Regions from separate parts of the Candidatus Pelagibacter sp. PS_10_02 genome, predicted to be linked through region 2. Evidence: riboswitches for the same ligand, from Rfam matches in the RefSeq annotation. Region 2 holds a riboswitch; the other holds the start of a gene.
The links. A riboswitch is a leader RNA that binds a small molecule or an ion and turns the genes downstream of it on or off. The one in region 2 is predicted to bind glycine.
Positions count from the first base shown of each region.

Region 1: linked by a shared signal. The riboswitch ahead of AC5SL1_RS00600 (malate synthase G) and the one ahead of gcvT (glycine cleavage system aminomethyltransferase GcvT) in region 2 are both predicted to bind glycine.

Region 1 is NZ_CM182076.1:105,976-123,192, forward strand. Features, by position in the region: gene kdsB (3-deoxy-manno-octulosonate cytidylyltransferase) at 1-252, shown strand, start outside; gene AC5SL1_RS00580 (prephenate dehydratase domain-containing protein) at 257-1,087, shown strand; gene dnaX (DNA polymerase III subunit gamma/tau) at 1,230-2,918, shown strand; gene AC5SL1_RS00590 (YbaB/EbfC family nucleoid-associated protein) at 2,911-3,228, shown strand; gene recR (recombination mediator RecR) at 3,233-3,829, shown strand; gene AC5SL1_RS00600 (malate synthase G) at 3,831-6,017, opposite strand; glycine riboswitch at 6,101-6,187, opposite strand; gene AC5SL1_RS00605 (acetyl-CoA carboxylase carboxyltransferase subunit alpha) at 6,275-7,381, shown strand; gene secA (preprotein translocase subunit SecA) at 7,376-9,940, opposite strand; gene argJ (bifunctional glutamate N-acetyltransferase/amino-acid acetyltransferase ArgJ) at 10,006-11,307, shown strand; gene AC5SL1_RS00620 (DUF1178 family protein) at 11,349-11,777, shown strand; gene ubiG (bifunctional 2-polyprenyl-6-hydroxyphenol methylase/3-demethylubiquinol 3-O-methyltransferase UbiG) at 11,774-12,496, opposite strand; gene AC5SL1_RS00630 (aspartate kinase) at 12,564-13,775, shown strand; gene ispG (flavodoxin-dependent (E)-4-hydroxy-3-methylbut-2-enyl-diphosphate synthase) at 13,779-14,879, shown strand; gene prfA (peptide chain release factor 1) at 14,879-15,952, shown strand; gene prmC (peptide chain release factor N(5)-glutamine methyltransferase) at 15,955-16,797, shown strand; gene AC5SL1_RS00650 (DUF4167 domain-containing protein) at 16,813-17,217, shown strand, end outside.
Region 2 is NZ_CM182076.1:249,898-267,114, forward strand. Features, by position in the region: gene AC5SL1_RS01345 (5-oxoprolinase subunit C family protein) at 1-394, shown strand, start outside; gene AC5SL1_RS01350 (5-oxoprolinase subunit C family protein) at 423-818, shown strand; gene AC5SL1_RS01355 (DMT family transporter) at 805-1,668, shown strand; gene AC5SL1_RS01360 (ChbG/HpnK family deacetylase) at 1,678-2,490, opposite strand; gene AC5SL1_RS01365 (hypothetical protein) at 2,490-3,764, opposite strand; gene AC5SL1_RS01370 (hypothetical protein) at 3,770-4,177, opposite strand; gene AC5SL1_RS01375 (GMC oxidoreductase) at 4,183-5,769, opposite strand; gene AC5SL1_RS01380 (NAD-dependent epimerase/dehydratase family protein) at 5,770-6,603, opposite strand; gene AC5SL1_RS01385 (glycosyltransferase family 2 protein) at 6,686-7,306, shown strand; glycine riboswitch at 7,473-7,557, shown strand; gene gcvT (glycine cleavage system aminomethyltransferase GcvT) at 7,635-8,738, shown strand; gene gcvH (glycine cleavage system protein GcvH) at 8,738-9,118, shown strand; gene gcvP (aminomethyl-transferring glycine dehydrogenase) at 9,121-11,979, shown strand; gene AC5SL1_RS01405 (NAD(P)/FAD-dependent oxidoreductase) at 11,995-13,239, shown strand; gene AC5SL1_RS01410 (DUF1365 domain-containing protein) at 13,232-13,999, shown strand; gene AC5SL1_RS01415 (class I SAM-dependent methyltransferase) at 13,999-15,177, shown strand; gene AC5SL1_RS01420 (DUF3833 domain-containing protein) at 15,191-15,739, shown strand; gene AC5SL1_RS01425 (SDR family NAD(P)-dependent oxidoreductase) at 15,736-16,575, opposite strand; gene AC5SL1_RS01430 (TspO/MBR family protein) at 16,518-16,985, shown strand; gene AC5SL1_RS01435 (NAD(P)/FAD-dependent oxidoreductase) at 16,995-17,217, shown strand, end outside.

The DNA.
Region 1 (17,217 bases), 140 kb from region 2:
AGAAAAAGTATGCCTTCAAGTAATTTAAATGTTTATCATCATATTGGAATATATTCATATAAGACAAATATATTAGAAAAATTTATAGATTTAGATCAAACTATAAATGAAAAAAAAAATAGATTAGAACAATTAAGAGCGCTTGATAATAATATAAAAATTAATGTAGCTTTAGCAAAATATTCTCCTATAGGAGTCGATTCAGAAGAGGATTATCTGGCTATAAAAAAAATTATGGAATATAAATCATAATAGAATGAGAAAAATATATTTTCAGGGAACTTTTGGAGCTTACTCACATTTGGCAGCTTTAGAAGTAGATCCAAATTCAAAAATTATTCCATGTAAAACATTTGATGAATGTTTTTTAAAAGCCTCATCAGAGACAAATTCTAGAATAGTAATACCAGAGTCAAATCGCATTACAGGAAATATTGGAATAGAGTACTTAATTTTTAAATACAGACTAAATATTTACGCCGAATATTTTCAAAAGATTGAACATAATTTATTAGGACAGCCTGATAGTAAGCTAAGTGATATTAAAGATGTGTTTTCTCATGCTCAGGCGTTATCTCAATGTTCAAAATTTATAAAAAAGAATAACTTTGTTGAGCATGTTCGAGCTGACACAGCGGGATCTGCTGAAAATATTTCAAAGAATAAAATTAAAAGCGAAGCAGCAATAGCATCATCATTGAGTGCAGAAATTTATAATTTAAAAATACTTGCTCCCAATATTGAAAATGATAGTGGAAATGCAACTCGGTTCTTAATTATGGGAAAGGAAGTTTCACAGCCTAATTTTGAAAATAAAAAATACATAACCTCTTTTTTATTTAAACTTAAAAGCAAACCTGCTGCCCTCTATCAGTCGTTGGGAGGTTTTGCTATTAATGGTGTTAATCTTACAAAGCTTCAAAGTTATCCAGAGCAGAATTCATTCGAATCTTATTTTTTTCTATGTGATTTAGATGGCCACATAGAAGATACAAAAGTTCAAAAATCTTTGGAGGAATTGGGACTTCATTGTCAAGACTTTCACGTGCTAGGTGTTTTTGAGGCTGATAAATTTAGAGAAAAATAACCTAGAAACTTTTCTTGTAGATTAGAAAACATTACTGCTATAATAGTTTTGGAGGCTAGAGGTGAATGCTGCTTGAACCCGACCAGATCTTAACGGAAGCAGTCGTAGAGACAGTTTTTCAGGTTCTAGTCTCCTTAAAAAAATGAATAAAAATACAAAAGTTTTAGCTTTAAAATATAGACCCCAGATATTTGATGACCTTATAGGTCAAGATGTGGTGGCAGAAACTATATCAAATTCAATTAAGGCTAATAAAGTTCCAAATGCTTACCTTTTCACAGGAATTAGAGGAATTGGAAAAACTACCACAGCAAGAATAGTTGCAAAGTCTTTAAATTGTTCAAATGGCACTGATAACCTATGCAAAGAAAATTTTTGCGAAAATTGTACTGCAATTTCAAATTCAAATCATATTGATGTTTTAGAAATGGATGCAGCAAGTAAGACAGGAGTTGATGATGTAAGGGACCTTATTGAATTCTCAAGGTATGGTCCAACTACAGCTAAATATAAAATATTCATAATAGATGAAGTTCACATGCTCAGCAAACAAGCATTTAATGCTTTGTTAAAAACATTAGAGGAGCCGCCAGAATATTTAAAATTTATTTTTGCAACAACTGAAATAAAAAAAATTCCAATTACAGTAGTATCACGATGTCAAAGATTTGACTTATCTAGAATTAAATCATTTGAATTATTTAATTTTATTAAAGAAATTAAAAATAAAGAAAATGGCAATGCATCAGATGATGCACTTAAATTGATTGTTAAAATTTCTGAAGGGTCAGTTAGAGATGCCTTATCATTACTTGATAGAGCATTACTGACATTAGATGAAAATAGAGAATTAGATTTAAGTGCTGCTCAAAAAATATTTGGTTATTTCGATAAATCACAACTAATTACTTTGTTTGAACTTATATTTGAGGGCAAAGAAAAAGAAGTTTTAAACACTTACAGGGAAATATACAATCAGGGAGTTGAGCCTAAAATATTTATAAATGATTTCCTAGAATTACTTTATTATTTTAAAAATATTAATTCATTAGATATTGATGGAACAAATTTTTCTTTAAATGACGAAGAATTTAAAAAGATTCAAGAAATCTCAGGAAAAGTTAATAATGAAACTTTAATATTATTTTGGCAATTTACAATTAAGACTTTGGAAGAGCTAGATATTGTTTCTAATCAACATTTATCTATGGAAATGTTTTTAATTAGACTGACACATTTAAAAGAAATGAATAAGCAAGTATTATACATTGATGACGAAGAATCATCTCAAAAAACTGAAAAAGTTAATTATGCCTCTTCTTTACAAACAAAAGATGATGATGATTTGTTTGGGATAAAAGACAAAGCAGAAACAATAGGTCAAATGAAAAATATTGTTCAAGAAAAAGATATAAAAATAAAAGATGAGGGGAAAGAAACTAAACTACAGACAAAACTTTTAAATTCATTTGATGATCTATTGGAATTATGTTCATCTAAAAAAGAAATTAAATTAAAATATGAATTAGAAAAGAATGTTAACCTTGTAAGTTTTGAAAACAAAAGAATAGAAATTTCTTTTAATGAAGATCTTGATAAAGATTTTATCAAAGACTTGTCTTTAAAACTTTATGAGTGGACAAACGAAAGGTGGATAATAACATTAAGTAAAACAAAGGGTCAGCCATCTAAAAAAGAAGAGGAAGTAAATTTAAAAAAAGAGTTAATTGACTCTGTAAAAAAATCTTCAATTTATAGGGATATTTTACAAAAATTTTCTGATGCTGAGCTAATTGATATTAAGCAAAGAGATAACAAAAAAAATGACTGATTTTACAAAAATTTTAAATAAAGCTAAGGAATTAGAAGCCAAAATGAAAGAGAGCCAGGAAAAAATTAAAAATATTCAAGCCGAGGGAATTTCAGGTTCCAACTCTGTAAAAGTTATACTAAATGGTGAAAACGAAATGATTAAAATAAATTTATCTGATGAAGTTATGAAAGAGGATAAAGTTATAATAGAAGACTTAATCGTAGCGGCTCACAATAATGCAAAATCAGAACTAAAGTCTAAAACATCTGAGGAACTTTCAAAATCCACAAGTGGATTTGACATCCCTGGTTTTAAATGGCCACTTTAATTCAATGCAAAATATTAGTGAAATAGATGAATTAATTAAATTAATTGCTAAGCTTCCAGGCTTAGGTCCTAAATCTGCAAAAAGAATTGTGCTAAAACTTATTAACAATAGAGATGAGTTGGTTAAACCAATGGCCAACACATTGGCCCAGGTTTATAAAAATGTAATTAGATGTCAATCTTGTGGAACATTAAAATCAAACTCAGACGGCTGTAATAATTGTGAAAATACAAAAGAGAAATATAATAAAATATGTGTTGTTGAAGACATAGCTGACCAATGGTCAATAGAAAATTCAAATATTTTTAAAGGATATTTCCACATTCTTGGTGGAACAATTTCATCTGCTGGTCAAAGAAAAGAAGACCTTTTAATTAATTCATTGGTGGAGAGAGTTATTAGAGAAAATATAGAGGAAGTTATATTAGCTACAAGTGCAACTGTCGAGGGTCAAACAACAGCTTATTATATTCAAGATAGTCTTAAGCAAACAAAAACAAAAATAACAAAACTAGCACAAGGTCTGCCAGTTGGGGGTGAGATAGAAAGTCTGGATGATGGAACTTTATATTCTGCCTTTAAAAATAGATCAGGAATTTAAACTAATTCTGACTAGACTTTTTTAACAATCTGTTTAGATGTAGTAAAGGCTCTGTATATCCAGAAGGCTGTTCTTTTCCATTAAAAATTAAATCACAAGCAGTTTTAAACGCAACCGATTGATCAAAATTATCAGACATCATTTCATAGCTACCTCTTCCAGATCGAGTATAGGCGCCATCATTCTTATTTTGATCATCTACAATCTTTGCCATGTTTTTCATAATTTTTATTACTTGTTCCTTAGAACAAACACCATGATGAACCCAATTAGCAATGTGTTGAGATGAAATTCTTAAAGTAGCTCGATCTTCCATTAATCCAATATTATTAATATCAGGTACCTTTGAACAACCAACGCCATGATCAATCCATCTCACAACATATCCCAATAGAGTTTGTGCAGAGTTTGCAATTTCAGAATTTATTTCATCAACAGACCAGTTTGGTCTATCGGCTACTGGAATCGTTAAAAGATCATCTAACTTTGCAGCCTGTCTTTTCTGCAATTCTTTTTGTTGATCAAAAATATTTATTTCGTGATAATGAAGAGCATGAAGAGCTGCTGCTGTAGGAGAAGGTACCCAGGCACAATTAGCTCCGGCTTTAAGATGACCAGTTTTTTGCTCCATCATATCTTTCATCTTGTCTGGCATGGCCCACATACCTTTACCAATTTGTGCTACACCTGAAAAACCACATGCAAGTCCTACATCCACATTGTTATTTTCGTATGCATTAATCCATTTCGAAGACTTCATATCTCCTTTTTTTATCATTGGACCTGCTTCCATTGATGTATGCATTTCATCGCCAGTTCTATCTAAAAAACCTGTATTGATAAAAAATACTCTATTTTTCAGAGTTCTGATGCACTCTTTAAGATTGGACGATGTTCTTCTTTCCTCATCCATTATTCCAATTTTACATGTGTATTTTTCCAATCCTAAAACTTCTTCAACTTTAGTAAAAATTAAATCTGTAAATGCAGTTTCATCAGGACCATGCATTTTTGGTTTAACAATATAAATGGAACCTTTTCTAGAATTACTTTTTTTTTCGATATCGTGAAGGCAAGCTGCTGAAGTTATAAAGGCATCCATAATACCTTCTGGTATTTCAGAACCATCTTTTAAAGTGATTGCTGAGTTAGTCATAAGGTGTCCAACATTTCTTATCAATAACAAACTCCTTCCATGTAGTTTTAATCCTTTTCCATCTTTAGAAATATAACTTCTGTCAGGATTTAATTTACGTTCATATGTCTTTCCATTTTTTTCGAAAGTTGATTTTAAATCACCCTTCATAAGTCCAAGCCAATTACGATAACAAATAACCTTGTCATCAGCATCAACCGCAGCAACGCTATCTTCATTATCACAAATAGTTGAAACTGCAGCTTCAACAATAATATCGCTAATTTTAGCAGGATCTTGTTTAGAACTAAAAGCATTTGGATCTATAATTATTTCTATATGAAGATTATTATTTTTTAATATTATTGCTGAAGGATTATTGGCCTCTCCTCTATGACCAATAAATTTATCTTTAAATTTTAAAGATGTTTCAGCATTATCTTTTAATATTGTTAAAGAACCATTATCAATTTTAAACCCTGTAATATTATGCCATTCAAAATCTTCTAAAGGAAAATATTTTTTTAAAAAGTCTCTTCCATATTTTATAACCATTTCCCCTCTTAAAGGATCATATCTTTGATGGGCACTATCTTCAGATTGTTCAATTATGTCTGTGCCATACAAACTATCATATAAACTCATCCATCTAGCGTTAGCAGCATTCAATGCATATCTTTCATTCATGATTGGAACCACTAATTGTGGTCCGGCAATGCTAGTTATTTCTTCATCAACGTTATTTGTTTGAATTTTAAAATCCGGACCTACTTCTTTTAGATAATCAATTTCCTTTAAAAATTTTTTATATTCCTCTAAATTTATTTCATTGCCTTTATTAGCAATATGCCAATTGTCTATTTTTTTTTGTAAATCCTCTCTTATTTTTAATAGTTCTTTATTTTTTGGGGCTAGCTCATGAACTGCTTTGTCGAAGCCTTCCCAGAATTTTTCAGAAGAAATATTTGTATCTTTAAGCAATTCTTCATCAATGAAGTTAAGTAATTGATTAGAAACAGATAGATTGTGTATTTTTGTATATTGTTCTTTCATAGCACCCTTAATAATTACCCCATCTGTATTTTTGCCTGAGAGTTTTGCTCCATCGGCGAGATTTAATCTCTTTCCAGAGTGTTATGTTTTTATCGGTCCTTTTGCCTGAGAGTTTCCGGGGTGGTTGCTCCTTCGGCGCTATTTTTATTAGTCTCTCCCGATTTGTTTAAGAGTACCTTTAAACAAGATTATGTCAAATATAAATTATTTAAAACATTTTATTGCCTTTTTTGTTAATTAAATATTAAAAGTTGTTTATGAAAAATTATTTAAACTTTGAAACAGATATAAAAAATCTTGAAAATGAATTAGAAAAACTAAAGGATCCATATAATCAAGATGGGCTATCAGAAGTAGACACAAAAAAAATCTTACAATCACAAAAAGAAATAGATGAAAAGTTAAAAGAGATTTATTCAAATCTAGATCCTTGGCAAACAACTTTAGTTGCAAGACATGAAGATAGACCTAAAGCAAAATTTTTTATAGATAATTTATTTGAAGATTTTATTTCATTGTCTGGAGACAGGTTTTATGGGGAAGATAAATCAGTAATAGCTGGGTTTGCAAAGTTTAACGAAAAATCAGTTTTGGTTATTGGACAAGAGAAAGGTGACACTCTTGAAACTAGGATGGAAAGAAACTTTGGAATGATGAGACCTGAGGGTTATAGAAAAACAATTAGATTAATGAATCTGGCAAACAAATTTAATATCCCAATAATTTCATTTGTTGATACCCCTGGGGCTTATCCTGGTGTTGGAGCCGAGGAAAGAGGGCAGGCAGAGGCAATCGCAAAATCAATTGAATGTTGCATGTCATTAAATGTTCCAACTTTAGCTGTTGTTATTGGTGAAGGTGGTTCAGGAGGAGCAATAGCACTAGCCTCATCTAATAAAGTTATTATGTTAGAAAATGCAATCTATTCAGTTATATCTCCAGAAGGATGTGCAACCATTTTATGGAGAGATCCAAAGAGAACCTTAGAGGCTGCAAAAGCAATGAAATTATCATCAAAAGATCTCCTTGAACTAAAGGTGATTGATGAGATCGTTGCAGAACCAATTGGTGGTGCACACCGAGATAGAGATTTAATTTTGGATAATGTTAGAAGATCAATCACAAATAATTTGAATGAATTTGAGAATATGAGTGGAGAAGAAATTTTTAGCCATAGAAAAAATAAATTTTTAAGCATTGGAAGAACAAAGGGCTTTGTAAGTCAACCAGATAATCTAAGTGCGCTAAATATGAAAAAAAATAAGCTTAATAGCTTTATTGAAAAATTTTTTAACTTTAAGATTTTTTTATCAATATTTGTTGCTGCAATTGTTTTGTTTTCTTATCTGGTTTTTTTTCTATAAAGCGCCACAGCAATTTTTAAATTTTTTACCAGTGGCTTCACACTTTTCGTTTCTTGATAGTTTTTGATCTTTTTTTTGTATTAATAAACATTTGGGGTTATTCGAAATTTGCTTCTTAATAGGTTTAGTTGTATTTTCACTTGGCTCTTGAACTATTTTTAGATTTATTAAAATTGTAACAAAATCAATTTTTAATTTATTAAGTAAATTTTCAAAAAGATAAAAAGCCTCTTTTTTATATTCAACCAGGGGATCTTTTTGACCATAAGACCTTAGGCCAATAACTTGTCTTAATTGTTCAAGATATTGGATATGAGATTTCCAATTTAAATCAATGCACTGAAGTAAAATTCTTTTTTCAATTTCTTTAGCCTTCTCTTCATTAAGCATATTAACTCTCTCATTTCTGGCTTCGATAAATTTAGAGTCTATCTTTTCCTTAAATTCTTTATCATTTAAATTTACAAGATTTTCAAATTCATTATCATTTACACTTTTTCCAACTAGAGTTTTTAGTTGATTGTTGAATTCATTATTTTTAGTTTTTGATATTTTTTGAGATTTTAAAGTAATAAGATGATTTATAATCTCTAATAAAAATTCATCAGAATAATCAAAAACTTTTTCATTATTCATCACATTGTTCCTTTGAGAAAAAATAACGTGTCTTTGATCATTCAAAACATCATCAAATTTTAATAAGTTTTTTCTTATATCAAAGTTTCTTGCTTCAACTTTTTGTTGTGCACGCTCAAGAGCTTTATTTATCCAGGGATGATCGATACTTTCACCATCTTTTAGTCCCAGTTTTTGAAGAATATTATTCATAGACTCAGAACCAAAAATTCGCATAAGATCATCTTCTAAACTAACATAAAATATTGAGCTACCTTCATCACCCTGTCTCCCAGCTCTTCCTCTTGCTTGGTTATCGACTCTTCTTGATTCCATTCTTTCAGTACCAATTACAAATAGTCCACCAAGTGATTTAATTTTATTTTTATTTTGCAGTAATTCTTCATCAGGCTGACCACCTTTCTTACCACCCAACTGAATATCAACACCTCTTCCTGAAATACTTGTTGTAATTATAACTGAGTTCATTTTTCCAGCATTTGCGATGATTTCAGCTTCATTTTCATGATTTTTTGCATTTAATACTACATGCTTAATTTTTTTTTCATCTAATAGTTTAGAATAGATTTCAGACTTGTTGATGCTTGAAGTGAAAACTAAAATTGGCTGACCTTTTTCATGACATTCTAAAACTTTATTTATAATTGCTTTATTTTTTTCTAATTCAGTTCGAAAAATTTGATCATTCCAGTCTTTTCTGATCATTTCTTTATTAGTAGGGATAACAACTACTATTAAATTATATATTTCAAAAAATTCTTGAGATTCTGTTACAGCTGTTCCTGTACATCCAGAAATTTTTTCATAAAGCTTAAAATAGTTTTGATAAGTTATTGATGCAAGGGTTTGATTTTCAGCCTGTACATCTATTCTTTCTTTTGCTTCAAGTGCTTGATGAAGTCCATCACCATATCTTCTGCCTTCTAATATTCTACCTGTCAACTCATCAATGATTTTTAAAGAGCCATCTCTTACAATATAATCTCTTCCTTTTTCAAATAAATGATTAGCTCTCAAAGATTGATTCACATGATGTACGAGACTTAAGTTTTCAGGATCATAGAAATTATTATTTTTTAATATTCCAGCATTCGAAAGTATTTTTTCAATATTATTAATTCCTTCATTTGTTAATAGTATATTTTTGTCTTTTTCATCTATCTCATAATTTTTAGGAGTAAGTTTTTTAACTAATTTATCAATAGCAAGATATTGTTCAGTTTTATCTTCTGCAGCACCAGAGATTACAAGTGGTGTTCTAGCTTCATCGATTAAACAAGAGTCAATTTCATCAACAATTGTATATACATGTCCTCTTTGAACCATTTGGTCCTTGGAGAATTTCATATTATCTCTCAAGTAATCAAAGCCAAGCTCACTATTAGTTGCATAGGTTATGTCAAAACTATAATTCTTTTTTCTTTCATATTCATCTTGGTCATTATTAATGTATCCAGATGTTAGCCCAAGAAAATGATAGATTTCCCCCATTTCTTGCGAATCTCTTTTTGCCAAATAATCATTTACAGTAACAATGTGTACACCTTTACCGTGTAGAGCATTTAGATAAGCTGCCAAACTTATAGTTAATGTTTTTCCCTCTCCAGTTCTCATCTCAGCTATCTTGCCTTCATGAAGAATAATACCCCCTATTATTTGAACATCATAATGTCTTTCATTTCTCATCCTTTTAGATGCCTCACGTACAAGTGCAAAAGCTTCAGGTAAAAGACCATTTATATCTTCTCCATTACTTAATCGTTTTTTAAGTTCTATTGTTTTTTTAGGAAAATCTTCATCAGGAATATCTTTAATATTGTCTTCAAAAGAATTAACTTTTTCAACAATCTTTGCAACTCTATCAAGCTCTTTTTGATTGCTTGATTTAATGAATTTTGAGATAAAATTTAAAGGATTAAGCATCTTATTTTTTGATATATAATTAATTACAGCTTTTAATATAAGTATTAAATAAATATTTTAAATATATGCCATTAAATTTAAAAAACTTTGTAAACTCATTAGCTTCAAGGTCAAAAATGCAAGACTTTCAAGATTTAGACCATATAGATGGAGTTTCAATTTCAACAATTTCTGCAAATTTATACAACAAACCAAGAGATGATCTGGTTATGTTTTATTTTAGAGATGGAGCAAATTATGCATCTGTTTTCACACAATCTAAAATAATATCAGAAAACATAAAATGGAACTTAAATATAAAATGTAAAAAAATAAAATCACTTTTGGTAAACACTAGAAATGCCAATGCATTCACAGGATCTGAAGGCTATAAGGCTCTAAAAGAAATAGCAGAAGAACTTTCAATACAGCTCTCAAAAAAACAAAATGAAGACGAAGATTTCCCCAAAAAAGTATTGGCAAATGAGATACTTTTTGGTTGTACTGGTACAATAGGTGAAAAATATCCTACAAAAAAAATAAAAAGCAATATTTCAGAATTAATAAAAAAAATTAGATACACTCAGAATAAATCAATTTGGATAAAAGCAGCTTTAGGAATAATGACAACAGATTTAAAACCAAAGCTTGCAATGGAAGAGTGTAAAATTGGTGATAAAAAAATAAAGATATATGGAATTGCAAAAGGTTCAGGAATGATTTTTCCAAATATGGCTACAACACTAGGCTATATTTTTACAGATGCAGATCTTTCAAATGATGTCTTAAGCAAATTGTTAAAAAAAAATATTGACACAACATTTAATGCAATTACATGTGATGGTGATACCAGCACAAATGATATGGTTTCAATATTTTCAACTGGTAAAGTAAAAAATCCAATAATTAAGAATATTACAGATAAAAAACTTTATAATTTTGATAAAGCTTTACACTCAGTATTATTAAATTTATCCAAAAGAATAGTTGCAGATGGAGAGGGTGCTACTAAATTTATATCAATAAGTGTTTTAAAATCAAAAACTCAGAGTGATGCAAAATCTGTAGCTTTTTCCATTGCAAATTCTAATTTAGTCAAAACAGCCATTGCTGGAGAAGACCCAAACTGGGGAAGAATAATAATGGCAATTGGCAAATCAGGAATAAATTTTGATACAAATAAATTATCAATTAATTTTGGTGATATAAAAGTTGTAGAAAATGGAAAAATTTTTAGTAATTATAATGAAAGTCAAGTTGCAACATACATGAAGAGCTCATCAATAGAAATCTTGATAAGCCTAAATTCAGGATCAAAATATTTCACAGCTTACACTATGGATTTAACAAAAAAATATATAGAAATTAATGCCGATTATAGAAGTTAATTTAATATTGAATTAAATAGTTATGTTATTATCTATATAGCATGATCAAATATAAGCTTATATGTAAAGATTGTGAAATAACTTTTGATAGTTGGTTTTCAACCTCTAAAGAGTATGAAAAAATCAAAAAGAAAAAATTTCTCAATTGTCATATTTGCAACTCACTAAATGTTGAAAAGACTTTGATGTCACCGAATGTACTAATGTCCAAAAAAGATATTGGTATTGATACATCAAGCCAAAAATATAAAGATATCAAAAAAACAATAAATAAATATCAAGATTTTATAAAAAAAAATTTTCAATATGTTGGTAAAAACTTTGCTTATGAGGCTAGATCTATCCACTATAAAGATAAAAAATTTTCTAAAGGAATTTATGGCACTGCTACAAAGGAAGATATAAAAGAATTGAGAGAAGAGGGAATAGAGGCCGAGGTAATTCCCTGGATAAAAGAAAATACTAATTAAGTTTTAATAAATTTTGTAATATAATTAACTGAAGTATCATCACTGACCTTCCAGCTACTATTTAATATATTAAATTGCATACCATCTAATTTTTTTAACAATAGTTTATTTCTTTTTGAAATCTCTGTTAAATCCTCAGGCTTTACAAATTTTTCCCAATCATGTGTCCCTATTGGAAGCCATTTTAAAACATATTCAGCACCAATAATTGCAAAAATATATGATTTTAATGTTTTATTTAATGTAGCAACAAACATTATACCGTTTTTTTTTAATAATTTAGAACTCTCTTTAATAAAAAAATCTATATCATTAACATGTTCAACTATTTCCATATTTAAAATTACATCAAATTTATTTGTAGTTTTTAATTTTTCAGGCGAACTAACTCTATAATCAATTTTAAGTTTATTTTTTTTTGCATGAAATTTAGCGACTTCTATATTTTGTTTCGAAGCATCTATCGCAGTTACATCCGCACCCAATCTTCGCATTGGCTCAGATAACAAGCCACCCCCACAACCAATGTCTAACAGTTTAATATTTTTTAAAGGTTTATCTAAGTCTTTAATTTTGAAATCTTTAATAATATTTTCTTTTATATATCTAATTCTTATAGGATTAAAATTGTGCAAAGGTTTAAATTTTCCATCAGGATTCCACCATTCTTCTGCAATTCTTGAAAATTTTTCTATTTCTTTTTTATTTATTGAATTCATAATAGATGACTTGTGGACATAACAATTAAGATGTATTTTATCAAACAAAAATTAAACAAAATTATCAATGAAAATTGTAGTATTAAAGTTTGGCGGAACGTCTGTTGGAAATATAGATAGAATTAAAAAAGTAGCAAAAATAATTGCTTCATATAAAAGAAAAAAACTTAATGTTATTGTGGTTTCTTCTGCAATGAGTGGAACCACTAATGATCTTATTAGAAAAACAGAAGAATTAAGCAATAATTTTGACTCTGCAGAGTATGATGTTTTACTTTCATCAGGTGAGCAAGCTGCATGTGCATTAATTGCTGGCAGACTTAAACATTTAGGTTTGAAAGCAAGATCATGGATGTCTTGGCAACTTCCAATAATTACTGAAGGTCCTTATAGCGCTTCACGAATAAGTAAAATCAATAAAACTAAAATACTAACTTTTATGAAAACAGGTGGTATTCCTATCATAACTGGTTTTCAGGGAATTAATTTAGATAGAAGAATAACAACACTTGGCAGAGGTGGAACAGATGCTTCAGCCATAATGCTTGCAAAATTCTTCAATGCAGATGCATGTGATATTTATACTGATGTAGATGGTGTCTATACAACAGATCCAAGAAATCATTCAAAAGCAAAAAAGATCTCTAAAATTTCATACGATGAGATGTTAGAGATGGCATCACTTGGGGCAAAGGTTATGCAGCCAACTTCAGTACAAGATGCTAAATTAAATAATATAAATTTTTCAGTAAAATCATCTTTTGAAAAAAAAAGAGGAACATTAATTACAGGAGCTAAAAAAATATTTAGCAATCAAATAATTACAGGAATTACATCTACAAAAAATGATGCAAAGGTTACAATAGTAGGTGTTAAAGATAAACCAGGTGTAGCTGCAGCTGTTTTTAAACCATTATCACTAAATCAAATTAATGTTGATATGGTTGTTCAAAATATATCATTAAATGGAAAAGAAACCGATCTAACATTTACCATTAAATCTGAGGATTTGAAAAAGACTGAAAAAATAATTAAAAAAAATAAAAGAATTTCTTTTAGAAAATTCTCATATGACAATAATGTTTCTAAGGTTTCCATTGTTGGTGTGGGCATGATTACTACTCCTGGAATTACTTATCGAATGTTTCAAGCATTAGCTTCTAAAAAAATTAATATTATGGTCATTTCAACATCTGAAATTAAAATATCAGTTTTAATTTCTAATAAACAAATAAAAAAAGCTGTAGCAGCACTTCATAAAGAATTTAAATTAGATTAATTAATGAGCCTTAGACCATTTAGAGATATCCATCGAAAAAAAACTAAAGTCATCAATGTAGGTGGAGTTAAGGTTGGTGGAGACAATCCTATATCTGTTCAATCAATGACCAATACTTTGACAACAGATATTCAGGATACTATAAAACAAATAAATGATATTCATGAAGAGGGAGCTGATCTTGTAAGAGTTTCTTGCCCAGATCAAGAATCTTCAATAGCACTTAAAGAAATTACCAAATATGTTTCTGTACCCATTATAGCCGACATTCACTTTCATTATAAAAGAGCAATAGAAGCAGCTGAAAATGGAGCAAAATGTTTAAGAATTAATCCAGGAAATATTGGAGACAAATTAAAAATTCATGATGTTTTAAGTGCTGCCAAAAATAATGGTTGTTCCATTCGAATTGGTGTCAATGCTGGATCTCTTGAAAAAGATATTCTAGATAAATATAAAGAACCATGTCCAGAAGCTTTAGTTGAAAGTGCTCAAAGAAATATAAAAATATTAGAAGATCAAGATTTTTTTAATTTTAAAATTAGTGTTAAGTCTTCAGATGTCTTTTTATCTATGGCGGCATACCGACAACTCTCAAAAGTTACGGATTATCCTTTGCATCTAGGAATTACCGAAGCAGGTGGTTTTGTTTCGGGAAGTATTAAATCATCTATAGGCCTAGGTTCACTTTTATTAGATGGTATAGGTGATACTATAAGGATATCTCTTTCCGATGACCCAGTTAAAGAAATTAAAATAGGTAATGAAATACTTAAATCATTAAATTTGAGAAATAGGGGGGTAAAGATTATTTCTTGTCCATCTTGTGCAAGACAAGCATTTCAAGTAATCGATACAGTCAAAATCCTAGAAGAAAAACTTTCACATATAAAAACTCCTCTAACTTTATCAATTATTGGATGTGTGGTTAATGGACCGGGTGAGGCTGCGATGACTGATATAGGAATAACTGGTGGTGGCAAGGGAAACAATATGCTTTATTTATCTGGCATTCAAAGTGAAAAAGTTTTATCGGAAGACATAATATCAAGAGTTGTTAAAGAAGTTGAAAAAAAAGCTGCTGAACTTGATAAAAAATTATAATGATACCTCTAAAAACAATTGAAGATTTAATCTCTAAACATTCTGCTTTGGAAAAAGAATTGTCAACTGGTGAAGTTGATAAAAAACTATTTGCTGAAAAATCTAAAGAGTACTCTGATTTAAATGATGTAATAGATGATGCTAAAAAATATTTTTCATATGAAGTAGAAAGAAAAGATTTAGAAAAAATTCTAGAAGATCCAAGTAGTGATAACGAATTTATAGGAATGGCAGAAAAAGAGCTAAAAGATCTTAAGTCAGAAAATGAAACAATTGAAAAAAAATTAAAATTATTTTTATTACCAAAAGACGAAGCTGATAAAAAAAACGCTATTATAGAAATTAGAGCTGGTACGGGTGGTCTTGAGGCTAGTTTATTTGCTTCAGATCTTTTTAAGATGTATGAAAAAGTTAGTAATAAAAAAAAATGGGAATTAGAATTAATAAGTATGTCCCAGAGTGAAGCGGGAGGTCTTAAAGAAGTTATTGCCTCCATTAGAGGAAAGAATATATACTCAACTCTAAAGTATGAGAGTGGAGTACATCGTGTTCAAAGAGTGCCAGATACAGAAACACAAGGAAGAGTTCATACTTCTGCTGCAACAGTAGCCGTCTTACCAGAAGCTGAAGAAGTTGATGTAAAAATCAATGATTCTGACTTGAGAATTGATGTCTTTAGAGCCGGAGGACCAGGGGGACAATCTGTTAATACAACTGATAGTGCAGTAAGAATAACCCATATTCCAACAGGTTTATCAGTTTCTCAACAGGATGAAAAATCTCAACATAAAAATAAAGCTAAAGGAATGAAAATTTTAAGATCGAGACTTTATGATTTAGAAAGATCAAGAATAGATCAAGAAAGATCGCAGGATAGAAAAAGTAAAATAGGTACTGGAGACAGATCAGAGAGAATTAGAACTTATAATTTTCCTCAAGGAAGGGTTACTGATCATCGTATCAATTTAACACTACATAAACTTGAAGAATTTTTAGAAGGAGAAGCTTTTGATGAAATGATTGAAACTTTAACTCTCCAAGCACAGGAAGAAAAACTAAGCAATCTTACATAGAAATGAATATAGAAAATATTCTAATTGAGGGAACCAATACTTTAAAGCAAAGTGGTGTGTCAAATCCACAGCTAGATTGTGAAATTTTATTATCTAACTCAATTAATAAAGATAAAAAATATATCATCCTAAATCCGAAACAAATTTTAAATGATGGGCAATTAAGTGATTTTAAGAATCTTATTGAAAAAAGAAAAAAAGGAGAACCCATAGCTTATTTGATAAATAAAAAAGAATTTTGGAATAATGAATTTTTTGTTAATAAGGATGTTTTAATTCCAAGACCAGATACAGAATTAATAGTTGAAGAGGTATTAAAAATATATTCAAAAAATACTCATCTTCAAGTTTTAGACATAGGAACAGGATCAGGATGTATCTTGTTATCAATATTGAAAGAGAGAAAATATTTCTATGGAACAGGAATAGATATTTCTAAAAAAAGCATAAATGTGAGTAAATTCAATGCAAAAAAGCTAAATTTAGTAAATAGGGTTAAATTTTTTCACTCTAGTGTTGACAATTTCACTGCAGGCAAATATGATCTAATTGTTTCAAATCCTCCATATATTGAATTAGTAAGTTTAAAATATTTGGAAAAAGATATTGTTAATTTTGAACCAAAATTAGCTTTGAGTGGTGGATTTGATGGTTTTTCAAAAATCAGAAAAGTTATTAACAAAGCAAACTGTCTGATAAAGAAAAATGGTAAATTTATTTTAGAGATAGGTTTTAATCAAAAAAATAAAGTTAAAGAAATATTAAAACAAGAGGGTTTTTATATAAATAAAGCTGTAAGAGACTATAGCAATAATGATCGCTGCATAATCAGCACTAAAATATAAATTAAAAGTATAAATATGGTAACATTTAGAAGTAATAATACAAATAACAACAGAAGACCTTCATTTAGGAATAATAATAACAGAAGACCCTCGTTTAGAAATAATAATGAAGGATCAAAATTTTCTAATAATGATAATTTTCAAAGAAAAGTTCCAGGTAGAAACAATCATAATGCTGTTAAACTAATTGAAAAATATAATGATTTAGCAAGAGAAGCTTTAGCTAATGAGGATAAGATTTTATCTGAAAATTATTTTCAACATGCTGATCACTTTACAAGAGTTCAAAATGAACAAGAAAGTCTTAGAATGGCTAGAGTAAATTCATCTCCAGCAGAGGTGGTAAAACCTATTACACCAGCAGATCAGATTGTAAAAGAAGCTAAAATAGAAGCACCCATTGTCAAAAAAGAAACTCAA
Region 2 (17,217 bases):
TAAACTTGTAAACAATTCTTTAAATGAAGCAGTTATAGAGTTTGCTTATCAAGGCCCTCTCTTAAAATTAAAAAATGGTTCAATTAATTTTTGTATCACTGGTGATGTAATTTTTAAGATTATTAAAAAAGATGGTTCAATAGAAGACGGTACTTGTTATGAAAGTTATACTTTAGAAGATGAAGAGCAATTAGATATAATCTCAACCAAAAATACTGCTTATGGATATTTATCAGTTAGCAATGGTTTTAAATTACAAAAGATTTGGAATAGTTATTCAATAAATACAAAAGCAAATATTGGTCCAAACAATGGTAAAAAATATTCACTACAAGATAAAATTCTAATTAACAATCAAGATCTTGTATTAAATAAAAAAAAAAATAAATTATAATGAAAGTTCTGATAATTTAATTAGAATAATTAAAGGTACTAATTTCAATTATTTTTCAAAAAAATCACAAGATAGTTTTTTTAATGATGAGTTTTCAGTAACTAAAGATGCAGATCGAATGGGCATTAGATTGACTGGACCTAAGTTAGAAAATATCGTTAACACAAATATTAAATCAGAGGGTCTTGTAAGAGGAGTAATCCAGGTCCCAGCTGATGGAAATCCAATTATAATGCTTTCTGATCACGGAACTATTGGAGGATACCCAAAGATCGGAGTTGTTATTTCAGCAGATTTAGATCAAGTTGGTCAATTTACACCTGGATCTAAAATAAAATTTAAAGAAGTAAGCCTTGCAGAAGCTCAGAATATATTTAAAGCATATACGATTGATACAAATAAATATTTAAATGAAAATAATTAGCAAAATTCCTGGCCCAATACTCGTTTTTATGGGTGCATGCTGCTTAAGCTTTGGAGGCTTGATTGTAAAATCATTCGAGGGTGCAACTCTGTGGCAAATATTATTTTGGCGGTCATTATTTTTTTCATTAACAATTTTGTTGTTTTTAGTAATCACTTATAAGCAAAAATTATTTAAGGCATTTTATGACTCAGGATTACCAGGGTTTTTTGGTGGAATTATTTTATCCTTGGGTTTCTGTGGATATGTTTTTGCGATGTATAATACAACTGTTGCAAACACTAATTTCATCATTTCAACACAAATATTGTTTCTAGCAATATTTGGATACTTATTCTTAAAAGAAACAATTACATCTTTAACATTAGTATCAATTATCCTCGCGATCACTGGAGTTTTGTTAATGGTTGGAAATTCTTTATCACCAGGAGAAATGTCTGGCAATTTAGCAGCTTTTAGTATGCCTATTACATTTGCTGTTCTGATAATGATTGTGAGAAAGTTTCCCAATGTCGATATGGTACCCGCACAATTTATTGCGGGTATAAGCTCATGTATTATTGGATATTTGTTATCAGACAAACTTATGATTTCCTCTAATGATATCTTTTTAGGATTTACTGCAGGTTTTTTTCAAGTTGGATTTGGATTTATATTTATAACTATGGGTGCTCGAAGCACTCCTTCTGCGATGGTTGGTATTATAATGTTATCCGAATCTGTTTTAGGACCTATATGGGCATTTTTATTTGCCGGTGAAAGATCATCATTATTTACATTAATTGGAGGCAGTATTATTCTTTTTGCAGTATTAATTCAATTTTATAACATACTTTATAAAAAAAATTGATTTTAATTTTTAACTTATCATTTTGATTATTTTTTTTGATGAAGCAATCTTATATTCTTTTATTCTTTGATCTGATGAGTAATAAGTGAAATATTTCTTTTTAAAAAAATTAACTTCATTATTGTTAGTATATCCAGGATGAATTAAGACTTCTAATGTTTTGCTATTATTTTTATTTAAACTAATACCTTTTTTAATAGAGTCAAAGTTTTGAAAACCTGTATAAAGCAACCCAGTAAAATTTGATTTAATTAGATTTCCTTTTTTTTTACGATGAAAATTACTTAAAAAAATAATTATTAAAAATTTCATTATATTGCTTAAATAACCAGTATTTATAAAGTCTTTTAAATTTATAAAATAATATTTTTCAATAGGTTCTCTTAATTCAATAATTTTATGTTTTTCTTTAAGATCTAAAATAATATCGTTAATCCAAGGAATAACGTGAACATGTTCATGAGAGTCAATTTTGATAGAAGTAATATTAAATTTCTTTTTAAAATAAATAATTTGTTTTTCTATTTCTTTTTTAACTTCTTCTTTATGAAAAGAGAATTTAAAGCTATACCTCAAAAATAGTAATTTAAAAAAACTATAATTATAAGATAAAGATGAACTCGGATAATTTTCAGTTAAATTTAAATGTAATTTTATATTAATTAAGCGGCTCTTTTTTATATATTCAAAATAATATTCATTAAATCCTACCATTACTGAAATACTATTGATAATTTTAAGCTTAATGCATTTATATATATTTTTAGAAATAATTTTACTTCTACCAAAATCATCAGCATGAAAATAAATTTTTTTATTCATTAATAGTATAAATTAGCAAATATTAAAAAAGTTAAACTAAATAAATAATGAGATTTAACAAGTCTATTATTCAATTCGTCGTTATTGTAAAAAAATAGTGAAAGAAATATAAAAACTAATGGATCTAGATATTCTTGAAAAAATGGCAATATTAAAAGTGAAATTGGAATAAAGAAAATCACAAAAAAAATTAAAAGTATTCTTTTTTGAGCAACAGCAAAAAAAGAAAATATTGAAATAAAAAAAATAAAATATAAAAATATTTTTTGAGAAAACTCATCTTCGAAAATTAATCGGCTTAATTTATGAGCCCAACCTTTTCCTAAATGTTCCCATTGAAAATAATTAGTTGGAAATAAGAATATCAAGATGAGATAGACACTAAATAAGAAAAATAAAATCATAAAATATTTTTTATTAGACATCACAAACTGAAAAATTTTTTTATGAAATATAAATATATAGGGTATTAAATAAAATGAAGTTATAGAAAAAAAATAACCGATCTGTTCCAAATACAATGTTCCAAAGCTTCGTGAAATAGTGTCATGTGGTGATATTAAGCTTCCCCAATAATAAATTAAAGAAAAGACTGGTAAAGATAAAATAAAATTAATAATTATGTAAAGACTAATATTAATTTTATTATTTTCGTGTTTAAGAAATAAGTAGCTATAGATTAAAGGAATCAAGGCAAGTTTTTGATCAAAATAAACACATAAACAACTGAATATAGAAAAAATAAGTATATATTTTTTTTTATTATTAACTTCTTTTAGATATGTTGAATAAAAATAATAAGAAATTACCATCATTAGTAATCCATAATTTTCCATTCCAGCCCAATATGAGCTAGTTCTATAATAGGGACTTAAATAAATAATACTTGAGAAACATGCTAAAAGGTAGAGGTTTTGCTTTTTATAATTTTTTTTTAAAATTAAAAAAAAAATAATAGGTAAAAATATATTTAAAATAAAAATACTTATTAAGAAATTTTCTTTATTTTTAGAAAATGGATTTAAAAATTTGTTAATTATATAGCTTGAAGGAAAGTGACTATTTATACTCAATTTAATCTCGGAAGTTTTAGTATTTTTGATAGATGCAATTGTTGTATTTTCATTGAAAATTTTTTGATTTGTCCATGTATTTAAAAAATCGAATTTACCTCCACCAGCTGAGTCTTCTCTAATTACAAAGCCATATATAAAACTAGATAAAGAGAATAAAATTAAAATCATATAAAGAGTATTATTTTTAGATATTGTCATTTTAATTACTTAATTTTTGATTTTAATAATTTATATATTAACCATAATGGTGATGTAATAAAAATAAATACAAACTTTAAAATATCCAATAAGATTTTAGTAATTGTAGAATTATTAACCATATTATTGAAATTTTCATAATCTGACTCATGCAGTGCAACTATTAAATTAAATTTGAATCTAATAAATGATTTTTTAAAAAAAAATTTAGAAAAAAAATCTAAATAAAAAATATCATAATAATAACAATTACAGCTTTCTAAAAATAGATCTATATTTGAAATAGAATTATCTTTTAAATAATTTTTAACTTTAAAGTTAGCTATTTCTAATAATTGAGAGTTATCCATTAAAGAAAAATATTTCACATATTTTGAATATTCTGTAGCAGTAATAGTAAAAATCTTATTCATATGTGTTATGTATTTTTATAAACAATATATCTGCCAAGACTAGCAGCATTAACACTCACTGGTTTGCTAGATAATCTAGGAATAATAGATGCATCAGCGACTATCAAATTATTAATAAATTTTACCTGTCCAATTGTATTGACTGGGAATTTATCATTTGTACCCATTGGTATTGTACCAGCATAATGTATGGCGGCCCCAGAGTCATATCTAATTGTTTTAATTGGAATTGCTGACATTTTTAACAAATATTTTTTTATTCTTTTTTCAATTTTTTTGTCTAATAATAATTTTTCTTTATTTTCAGTATAATTAATTTCGATTTCATTACGTTTGTTAACCCGAATCTTATTATAGTCATTTAAAGTATCAGGTAAAAAATATGTACACACACCAAGTGATGAATAAAATTTATAAAATATATCCTTAGATAACCTCAATGGTAATGGTAAATTATTAATTAGTGGTTGATAAAATAAAGAGTTTAGATGTAAAAATTCTAGATGAATATATTCATTTCTATTTTCATATATTTCATTCATCGCACCAACTAGCCTATTAAATTGAATAGATTTATAGCTAATTTTTTTACCAATCATTTTAGGTAAAAGGTAAACAATCTTGACTTTTTTTGTATCCATCAAACCAGTGGTAAGTCTATTTAGATTAATATTATTATTTGTACATGTTTTGTTGAAAATGATTCCTGATTGTACTGCGCCAGCACATAAAAATATTTTGCTATTATTTTTTTTTATTTTAAGTGTTGAGTCTTCAAAAAAAACAATTTTATCAATCTTAGAGTCTTTAACTTTAAAATGAGATACTTTACGATTATCAAAATATTTAAACTTATCAAAAGACTTACATTTTTTTAAGGTAGAATGGATAGGATTATATATAGCATTTTGAGGACATCCCCATAGACACCTAGAGGTAAGTTTACAGCTATCTTCAGTATTTGAATTCTTAATAGCCAATCTAGATTTACCAATTTCAAATTTTTGATCCTTAAAAAATTCATAATTTTGGGTAAATTTTTTCAAAAAATAATCATCTCGATTATCTAAAATAATTGATGACTCTTCGCCATAATTTACAATATTAAAGTTAATATTAATATTATCATTTATATTTGAAACGTTAAGTTCTTTAAATATTTTTTTTTGTGACAAAGAAAATTTTTTATAGTCAATACCCCAATCCTGCACATCAGTTTCATTATAAGGTATACAATTAGCTCCCCATCCATTTGCTAAACCACCTTTATTAAATGATTGATAAATATCAAAATTCTTTAAATTAGAAATTTCATTATTAACTTGTTGTTTATCTAAAATAAAATTTCTTAGCGGTGGTATTTGAAAAAGTTTTTGATTATAAGGATTTGGAAATTGATTATTTCTTGCCCCAATTAAATTTTCTACAGAATGTTCTAAATTTTTTTTAAAATCTATAAAATTTGCACTATTGATTGTGTTTAAATTTTCTTTTTTACCAAAATCCCATAATTCAACACTTTCACCTTTTTCTAATAATGACAAAGCAACATTTGATCCAGTAATTCCAGAACCGATAACAATAGCACTCATTTAAAATTTATTATTTTGCTTTCTAATTAAAAATTTTTTTGTATCTATATCTTTAAGCCAATCATGATTTTCATATTGTTGAAAAGACTTAGATTTTAATAATATTTTTTTTATAAATAATGGAAAACAATTAATCAACTTACTTGGTATATACAAGATTTTTCTATTTATATTTGACACTTTATTAACATGTTCAATTAATTCATGAAAATAAATCTTTTTATCACCTATTATAATAAATTTATTAACTTTAAAATCTTTTATGATAATTTCTTTAATTGTATTTGCAAATTTATCTAGATCGATTGGATAAAAGTTTTTACCTGGAAAAAAAACTGGAATAAAAAATAATTTCATATTTTCAATTTTATTTTTGATAGTTTTAAAATGTGGAGAATTTTCTTGAAATACTAAATCTATATATAAAGTATAAAATTGATTTCTTTTATCAAAATGATTATTAAGTTCTTTTTTAGATAAAGCGTAATTATCCAAACTATTAGTAAAAACTTTTGTAGAATTAAAACTTAAATATTTTAGATTTAATTTTTTTTCAGTAATTAGTTTTTGAAAAATTACATCAAATCTTGAGTTAAAAAAATACTCTTCTTTAGTTTCACAGTTTATGCTTCCAGCAGAATTTATTATACAAAATATATTTTTATTGGTACTCAAAAAATTCTCAATGAAATTCTTATAAAAATTGTCTAAATCATTGCCATCAGGTCTAGGTATTTTGTACCCAAAAACATCATAGTCTTTATTATCTAAAAATTTTAACAAGTAAGACCCTATATATCCACTATGACCAAATATAAAAATTTTCCTTTTCATTAAATTATTATTATAACCTGTTTATTTAATTAATGTCATATTTGTTATATTAATATCTTTTAAGAACATAATTTTTAGATAAATGAAAAAATTTTATTCAATAATAATTCCAGTCAAAAACCAAGAAAAAAATATTTCTTACAATTTAGATAAATTAATTAGAGAATTAAACTATTTCATATTTATTTCTAAATGGGAAATAATTTTGATTGATGATGGAAGTACGGATTTGACATTTAGAGAATTATCTATTTATAAAAAAAAAATTAAAAATATAAAATTAATTAAAAACAAATTAAATAAAGGAAAAGGATACTCAGTTAAAAGAGGTATCAGTTTATTAAATAAAAAATCTGAGAAGGTTGTTTTAATAGACTCTGATATACCTTATTTTAAATCATTAAGATTATTTTTTAGAACTCTTAATGATAATAATTTAGTTATAATAAATCGTAAAGATGAAAGGAGTAAACTCAAAATCAAAAAAAAAAGCTTTTACATTTTTTATAGAATTTTAGTTGGACATATATTAAATTTATTTTTTAGACTTTTTGCACTAACCAATTTAAAAGATACTCAGGCAGGCTTAAAGGGATTTGACTCTTCACTGAAAAAAAATTTTAAAAAAGTAAAAACTAATGGCTTTCTTTTTGACTTAGAATTTTTACTGATTTTAAAAAAAAAAAAATTTACCCCCAATTAGTTCCTTGCATCTATTCAATTTCAGGAAAATCATCAATAAAGTTCGATCTTACAATTTATTTTAGAATAATACATGACCTTTTATTTATAATTTATAATCACTTAACAAGTAAGTACGAATAAATAATAGTTAATTCTTTGTTGTAATTATTTAAAATTAATCTATACTATGATTAACGGGAGAAGGCTATATTAGCTGCCGAAGGAGCAACCACCCAGGAATCTCTCAGGCAAAAGGACCGTAACATATTAACTCTGGAAAGAGATTAAGTTCTCGCCGACGGAATAAAACTCTCAGGCAAACATACAGATGGGTACAGTGAGTTAATATGAATATTTTAAAAACCGCACTTTACAGTTTACATCAAAAGCATGGAGCTAAGTTTGTTCCATTCGCTGGGTATCAAATGCCGATACAATATCCCGAAGGCATTGTAGAGGAACATAAATATACAAGATCAGATGCAGGTTTATTTGATGTTTCTCACATGGGACAACTTTTTATTAAAGGTGGTGAGGAATTAACTGCGGATTTAGAAAAAATTTTTCCCTTAGATTTCAAAAATATCTCCTTAAATCAAAGCAAGTATAGTTTCTTAATGAATGAAGAAGCCTTTATTCATGATGATTTGATTATCACAAAAGTAGAAGGAGGATACAATATTATTTTGAATGCAGCTTGTAAAAACGAAGATTATCAAATCATAGCAAAATTATTAAATAATAAATATGAAATGGTTTTAAATTCTGATTTATCGCTCATTGCTATTCAGGGCCCTAAAGCTGTTAATATCTTAAAAGAAGTCATTGCAGGTCCTGATAATCTTAATTTTATGAATGGTGATTGGTTTAATTATTTAAATGATAAAGTTTATATAACAAGATCTGGATATACAGGTGAAGATGGTTTTGAAATTTCAATAGGCAATAACAAAGTAGAAGATTTAGTTAAAAATTTAATACTAAAAGGGGCAAAATTAATAGGTTTGGGTGCAAGAGATACCTTAAGATTGGAAGCAGGTCTTTGTTTATATGGCCATGATATTGATTTAGAGACAACACCAATTGAGGCAAATCTTAAATGGGCAATCTCTAAAAAAAGGTTAGAAAATGGTGGTTTCAGAGGGTTTGATAAAATTGATAGTCAGATAAAATCAGGAACTAAAAAATTAAGAGTGGGCATTGCTCCTGAAGAAAGAATTATAGCTCGAGAAAAAACAAAAGTGTTTAATGAGAATAATGAAGTTATAGGAGAAATAACAAGTGGAACTTTTGGACCAAGCATACAAAAACCAATTACACTTGGTTATGTGCAAAGTGAGTATGCTAAATTAGATACAAAGATTTTATTAGAAGTTAGAGGTAAAAAATACCCAGCTAAAATATGTAAATTACCATTTTATAAAAAAAGCTATGTGAAAGGAGCAAACTAATGAGTGATGTAAAATTTTCAAAAGAACATGAATGGATTAAAATGGATGGTGATATAGCCACAATAGGGATTACACAACATGCAACAGAAATGTTGGGAGATATTGTTTTTGTTGAACTTCCTGAACTAGGATCAAATGTTGAAAAAGATGGTAATGCGGGAGTGGTTGAATCTACAAAAGCTGCAAGTGATGTTTATACCCCAGTTTCTGGAGAAGTAGTTGAAAACAATCAAGCAATTGTTGATGACCCAGGTAAAATAAATAGTGATCCAGAAAATGAAGCTTGGTTTTTTAAGCTTAAAATTAAAGATAAGACAGAGCTGGATACTCTAATGAATAAAGAAGAATACGATAAATTTGCAAAAGAAAGTGGTAATTAAAAATGCTTAAAGCTTCACAAAAAGATTTTATTAAAAGACATATTGGACCATCTGATACTGAGCAAAATTTTATGCTCAAAGAATTAGGGTTTAAAAATTTGGACGAACTAATAAACAAAACAGTTCCAGAAAAAATCTTACTTAAAGAAAGTCTTGAAATTGGTGAGCCTAATTCAGAATATGAAGCTTTAAGAAAACTAAAAGAAATTTCAAAAAAAAATATAATTAATTCAAACTTTATAGGTATGGGGTATTATGGAACTTTTACTCCACATGTAATTCTTAGAAATATTTTAGAAAATCCAGGTTGGTATACATCGTATACTCCATATCAACCTGAAGTAGCCCAAGGTAGATTGGAAATGCTTTTAAATTTCCAACAAATGATTATTGATTTTACAGGAATGGATATAGCTAACGCCTCTTTACTTGATGAAGGTACTGCGGCAGCTGAAGCTGTTGGACTAAGTTACAGAGTTAGTAAAAATGAAAGTAATAAAGTATTTGTATCAAAAGATTGTCACCCTCAAACTGTCGATGTTATTAAAACAAGAGCTGTACCTATGGGTTTAGAGGTTATTGTTGGAGATGAATATAAAGATATCAAAGGTGAAATTGTTTGTGGTATTATTCAATATCCTGGAACTTTAGGTGATATTAAAGATCCAAGTGAAGCGATTAGTCAAATTCATAGGAATAAAGGTAAGGCAGTTTTAATTTGTGATTTACTTGCGTTAGCCAAACTAAAAACACCTGCTGAACTTGGCGCAGATATAGCAGTTGGAAGCTCACAACGTTTTGGAATTCCAATGGGTTACGGTGGACCCCATGCAGCATTTTTTGCAACAAAAGACGAGTATAAAAGATCAATGCCAGGAAGAATTATAGGGGTATCGGTAGATCGTCATGGCAAAAAAGCATACAGACTTGCACTACAAACTCGTGAACAACATATAAGGAGAGACAAAGCAACAAGTAACATTTGTACAGCTCAAGCTTTATTAGCAATAGTGTCTGCAGCCTATGCAGTTTATCATGGGCCAGAGGGAATTCTTAAAATTGCTAACAACACTTCTCAATTAGCAAAAAACTTTTCAGACAAGTTAAAGCAGACAGGCTATGAATTATACTCAGAACACTTCTTTGATACAGTTACTATCAAAACTTTAGATAAAACTGACAGTATTTATAACAATGCACTAAGAGAAAATATCAACATAAGAAAAGTAAACTCTGAAATGTTAGCAGTTTCATTTGATGAAAAGAAAAATGTTTATCGTGCTAACCAATTGCTTAAAGTTTTTAATTGTTCAGAAACTATCAAAGAAGAGATGAATGAAAGTTTAACTAATATTCCTAAAAAATTATTAAGAACTTCTAAATTTTTACAACACAAAGTGTTTAATAGTTATCATTCAGAAACAGATATGTTGAGATATCTTAAAAGACTAGAAGATTCTGATATAGCATTGAACAGATCAATGATTGCTCTTGGATCATGTACAATGAAATTAAATGCAGTTGCTGAAATGATTCCAGTTACTTGGAGAGAATTTTCAGAACCACATCCATTTGCACCTTTAGAGCAGATGGAAGGGTATAGAACATTATTTACTGATTTAAAAAATTGGCTACGTTCAATAACTGGGTTTTCAGGTGTATCTTTACAACCTAATGCTGGAGCTCAAGGAGAGTTCGCAGGACTTATGGTGATTAGAAAATTTCATGAAAACAATGGAGATCATAATAGAAACATATGTTTAATTCCAAGTTCGGCACATGGAACAAATCCTGCTAGTGCTCAAATGGTTGGCATGAAAGTTGTAGTTGTCAGTTGTGATAGTCATGGAAATGTAGATTTTGAAGATTTAAAAAATAAAGTTGAAAAACATAAAGATAATCTAGCAGCATTGATGGTTACTTATCCTTCGACACATGGTGTCTTTGAAGAAAAGATAGTAGATATTTGTGAACTTGTACATAGTAACGGTGGACAAGTTTATATGGATGGTGCCAATCTAAATGCACTTGTTGGAATAGCAAAGCCTGGGAAATTTGGACCTGATGTTTGTCATATAAATTTACATAAAACTTTTTGTATACCTCATGGTGGAGGTGGACCTGGAATGGGACCGATCGCTTGTAAAAAACATTTAGAAAAATTTCTGCCTAACCACTCAGTTGTAAAAGATTGTGGACCAGCAACAGGTGTAGGTGCAATTTCTGCAGCTCCCTGGGGTAGTTCAAGTATTCTTTCTATATCTTGGATGTACATGAAGATGATGGGATCGGAAGGTTTGAGAAAGGCATCAGAAGTTGCAATTTTAAATGCTAATTACATTGCCTATAAATTAAACAGCTCTTTTCCTATTTTATACAAAGGCAAAAATGGCAACGTTGCACATGAATGTATTATTGATATCAGGCAAATAAAAACTGAAACAGGAATAACAGAGGAAGACATTGCAAAACGATTAATAGATTATGGTTTTCATGCACCTACTATGTCTTGGCCTGTTGCAGGAACGATGATGATTGAGCCCACAGAAAGTGAAAGCTTAGAGGAGATTGATAGGTTTTGCGATACTCTGATTAAGATTAAACAAGAAATAGATAAGATTAAATCAGGTGCATTTGATAAATTAGATAATCCGTTAAAGAATGCGCCACATACACACGTTGAATTAGCTTCAAATACATGGGATCATAAATATGAAAGAGAAGAGGCAGCTTATCCTTCTGAATTTTTAAGATCATTTAAGTTTTGGCCTCCAGTTGCTAGAGTAGATAATGTTTATGGAGATAAAAACTTATTTTGTACATGTCCTTCAATGGATGAATACGAAGAGACAGCAGCATAATAAAAATATCATAAAATGAAAATTGCTGTAGTTGGAGCTGGCATATCAGGTTTAAGTGCAGCATATTATTTATCTAAAAAACATAAAGTTGATTTATTTGAAAAAGAAAATCAGTTTGGTGGTCACGCAAATACAATAAAAGTTGATTACGGACAAAACAAAGAAATAGCTGTAGATATTGGATTTATGGTGTTTAACAAAAATACCTACCCAAATCTAATCAATTTTTTTTCTGAAAATAAAATTGCAATAGAAAAAAGTGATATGTCATTTTCTGTTACTGTTGAGGGCACTAATATTGAATACTGTGGCAAAGGGTTAAAAGGAATTTTTTCAAATAAACAAAATTTATTTAATTTAAAATTTATCAAAATGTTTTTTGAAATTCTTAGCTTTTATAAAAACTGTGAAAAATTGGATATTGCAAAAATACAATCCACAACACTAGGAAATTATCTTAAAGAAATAAAAATTTCAGATTATTTTATAAATTATCATATTATTCCTATGGTTTCAGCAATTTGGTCAATGCCCCCCTATGAAGCCTCACAGATGCCTCTGACGTTCTTTTTAAGTTTTTTTAAAAACCATGGATTGTTTAAAATAAAAAATAGACCACAATGGTATACGGTTGCAAATCGGAGCAAAACATATGTTGATAAAATAATTTCAAAAATCAGTGGTCAACATTTCAAAAATTATAACATTAATAAAATAACCAGAAAAAGTACAGGTATTAAAGTTTTTTATGGTGAAGAAAATGAATTCTTTGATTATGACAAAGTTGTAATTGCAACCCATGCAGATGAAGTGTTAAATATTATAGATAGTCCAACACCAGAAGAGGAATTAATTTTAAAAAATTTTAAATATAAAAGTAATATTGCCGTTATTCATTTTGATGAGAGCGTTATGCCAAAAAATAAGAAAGCTTGGTGTTCATGGAACTCTTCAATGGATCCAAATAATATTGAAAAGACCTCAGTTACCTATTGGTTAAATCAGTTGCAAAACCTAGAGATTGATAGAAATATTTTTTTAACCTTAAATCCATTTAAGGAAATACCTGTTGAAAAATTCTTTAAAAAGGTATCGTTTACTCATCCCTATTACGATGCAGAGGCATTACTAAATCAAGGTGAACTACATAAAATTCAAAATAAAGAAAATATATTGTTTTGTGGAAGTTATTTTGGCTATGGTTTTCATGAAGATGGAATAAAATCTTCTATTGAAATGCTAAAAAAACTTAATGATTAAAAACTCATATATTTATACAGGCTCTGTAATACACAAAAGATTCAAGCCAACCATTCATAGTTTTAAATATAAAGTATTTTCATTACTAATTGATCTTGCTGAGTTAGATACATTACAAAAAAATTTAAAAATATTTTCATATAATAAATTCAATATCGTTAGTTTTTTTGATGTAGACCATGGACCAAGAGATGGCAGCCTAGTTGAAGATTGGGTTAAAGATAATCTAAAAAAAAACAATCAAGAGTATGAAGACGTACAAATTAAACTTTTATGTTATCCAAGAATATTCGGTTATGTTTTTAATCCTTTAAGTGTCTTTTATATATATGATAATAAATCAAACCTTATATCAATCATGCATGAAGTTAAAAATACATTTGGTGAACAACACGTTTATATCTTTAAAGTTAATAAAAATGAAAATTTAGTACAGCAAATTTGTAAAAAGAAATTTCATGTTTCACCTTTTATAAATATGAATTGTGTTTATTTTTTTAGAATATTAAAACCTGGAAATAAAATTTCAGTAATAATTGATGTACAAGACCCAGAGGGTAAAATTCTTTATGCATCTCAAGATGGGATTAAAAGTGAATTAAATAATGCATCTTTAATCAAGTCTTACTTAAAGCACCCATTAATGACATTTAAAGTTATCGTGGCGATACATTTTGAGGCATTTAAATTGTGGATAAAAAAGATAAAGCTTATTCAAAAAAAAATTAAAATTAAAAATAATATTACAATAGAAAATTAATGCTCATTTATAAACTGTCAGATTTAATTGTATTTAGCTTATTGAAAAATATTAAGCATGGATATCTTGAGGTTATAAAAATGAATGGTGAAGTCCTTAAGTTTGGGGATCCAAATGAAAGTTTAAAAGTTTCATTAGAAATTAAAGATAAAAGTTTCATTTATAACCTGATCAAGAGTGGAAGCATAGGATTAGGCGAATCTTATATGAAAGGATTTTTTACAACAAATAACCTTTCAGATTTAATTGAATTAACTGCTCGTAACATAGATATCATTTACAAGTTTTCAGGGATTCTAGATTTAACTATTATTAATTATATAAAGAGAAAGTTTGTTAAAAATACTAAAACTAGAAGTAAAGAGAATATTGCAAGGCATTATGACCTTGGTAATGATTTCTTTTCTTTATGGCTAGATAAATCGTTAACTTATTCAAGTGCAATATTTAAAGAACCTGATCAAGATTTATTTGAAGCACAAAAAAATAAATATCAAAAATTAATAGACCTTTTGCAACCATCAAGTGGGAGTAGAGTGCTAGAGATTGGATGTGGTTGGGGAGGTTTTGCTGAGTACTTAGGCACTAATTACGATGTTAAGTTAGATTGTATAACCATTTCTCAAAGGCAATTTGAATTTGCTAAAGAAAGAATTCACAAATACGGGTTAAACGAAAAAGTTAATATAGAATTAAAAGATTATAGAGATTTGAAAGCTAAGTATCACCATATTGCATCAATTGAAATGATAGAAGCGGTAGGTCAAGATTACTTGAATAGTTATTTTAATACTATTAAAAATAATTTGTTACCTTCTGGCACGGCTGGTATTCAAGCAATAACTATCGATGACCAGTTATTTGACCGATACAAAAATAAAGAAGACTTTATTCAAAAATATATTTTCCCAGGTGGTTTTTTGCCTTCAAAAAGTGAATTACAAAATTATGTTGATAAAAATGGATTAAAATTTAATGAGTATAATTCATATGCCAACCATTACTCGGAGACTTTGATTATTTGGAGAGAAATATTTAATAAAAAATGGGACTTAATTAAAAAACAAGGCTTTGATTTAAAATTTAAAAAAATGTGGGAATTTTATCTTTCATATTGTGAAGCTGGGTTTAAATCAAAAAATATAGACTTAATTCAATTTTCACTACAAAATAAATAACAATAGGAGATACATGATAAACTTTAATATAACTAGATTAACAGTGTTAATAATTGCTTTATTCTTTACAGCAAGTTGTATAAACAATAACTCTATGAAGCCTACAGATTTCAAAAATACAAAACCAACTATGACTATAGAGCAATACTTTGATGGTCCGGTTAAAGCATGGGGTCTATTACAAGACCGTAGTGGTAAGGTTACTAGACAATTTAAAGCAGATATGAAGGGTAGTTTTGAAGGAGATATTTTAACTCTTAAAGAAGATTTTTATTGGACAGATGGAGAAAAACAAAATCGAATATGGAAAATAAAAAAGATTGATCAAAATTACTATGAAGGTACGGCACCTGATGTAGTGGGTACAGCTAAAGGCTATCAATATGGATCAGCTTTTAAATTTGAATATGATTTAATGGTCCCATTTAAAGGAAAGAATATTAAAGTTTCTTTTGATGATTGGATTTTTAAACAGGATGAGGATGTTGCAATTAATCGTGCCACACTTACAAAATTCGGCTTTAAAGTTGGAGAATTGACTGTTTTCTTTAAAAAAAATTAATAATCAATTTTCTTCATGCCTCTAGCAACTAGCTTAAAATATAAACTACTAGGTAGCATTTGAAGAAATTTTAAAAAATAAGTAAAGGCTTTTGGGAAATGTATTTCAAAACTTTTTTTGATTACTAATCCTTTATAAATTTCCTCAGCAGCAAATTCTGGGGTTTTAATCATGGGCATTGGAAAATCATTTTGATCAGTCATAGGTGTTTTTATGAAACCAGGACTGATTAATGAAACTCGTACATTCTTCATTCTCATATCAAAGTTTAAACTTTCAGCAAAGCTGGTAAGTGCTGATTTTGAAGCACAATATGCCCCAGCTGCAGGTAATCCTCTGTAGCCCGCAACAGAAGAAATTATAGATATTTGGCCATTTTTTTTCTCAGAAAAATAATCATAGATTGAATTAATTGAATTCATTGTTCCAAAATAATTAACTTCCATTATTTCTCTTATCTTATCTAAATTAAATTTTTTCTCTGATTTTGGATCATGCATGCCAGTACCGAACACACATATATCAATACTATTTAATTGTTTGATTATATCTTTTGCAACTAATTTACATGAATCGACTTTAGTAACATCCAAAGGAAAAGGAAATATATTTTGATTAATTTTTTTAAGTTCATTTAATAAATTTTCACGTCTTGCAGATGCAGCAACTACCCACCCATTTTCTGCAAATTTGATTGCAAGAGCTTTACCAATTCCACTACTTGCACCAGTTATCCAAATAACTTTTTTTCTTCCATATTCTATTGTATAATAGAAATATGTTAAAAAATAAATTCTTATCTTTTTTATTATTTGCGCTTGTAACTTTTTCTGCATCCACAATAGGAGGTTTCGCTACAGTAGGTTTTAAAGAGCCTTGGTATTCTTTAATCATCAAACCTTCATTTAATCCACCAGATTGGATTTTTGCACCAGTTTGGACAACACTTTATTTTTTTATGACAATTGCTATCTGGAAATTTTGGCACAGTAAAAATAGAGACATGAACACTATTTACATCTATTTCATTCATTTAATCTTTAATACAACTTGGAGTATAGTTTTTTTTGTTTTTCATAAAATTGTTTTAGCCATGATTGTATTGGTAATTTTAATCTTATTGATAATTATTCTCATAATTAGATTTAAGCGTGTCAACTTGTACAGTTATTATTTAATGATTCCTTATTTACTTTGGTGTCTCTTTGCATTAATTCTTAATGTAAGTTTAATCATATTAAATTAAAATAAAACTATGGATGATGTTGTAATAGTAGGTGGTGGAATTATAGGAACTGCTACAGCTTATTTTTTATCTAAAGAAGGTAGAAAAGTAAAAGTTATAGAAAGAGACCCAACTTATAAAACAGCTTCTTTCCCATTGTCACTTGGTGGATTTAGAAGACAGTTTTTTCAAAAAGAAAACATATTACTTGGAAAGTTTGCTAGAGAATTTATCTTTCAAATACCAGAATTAC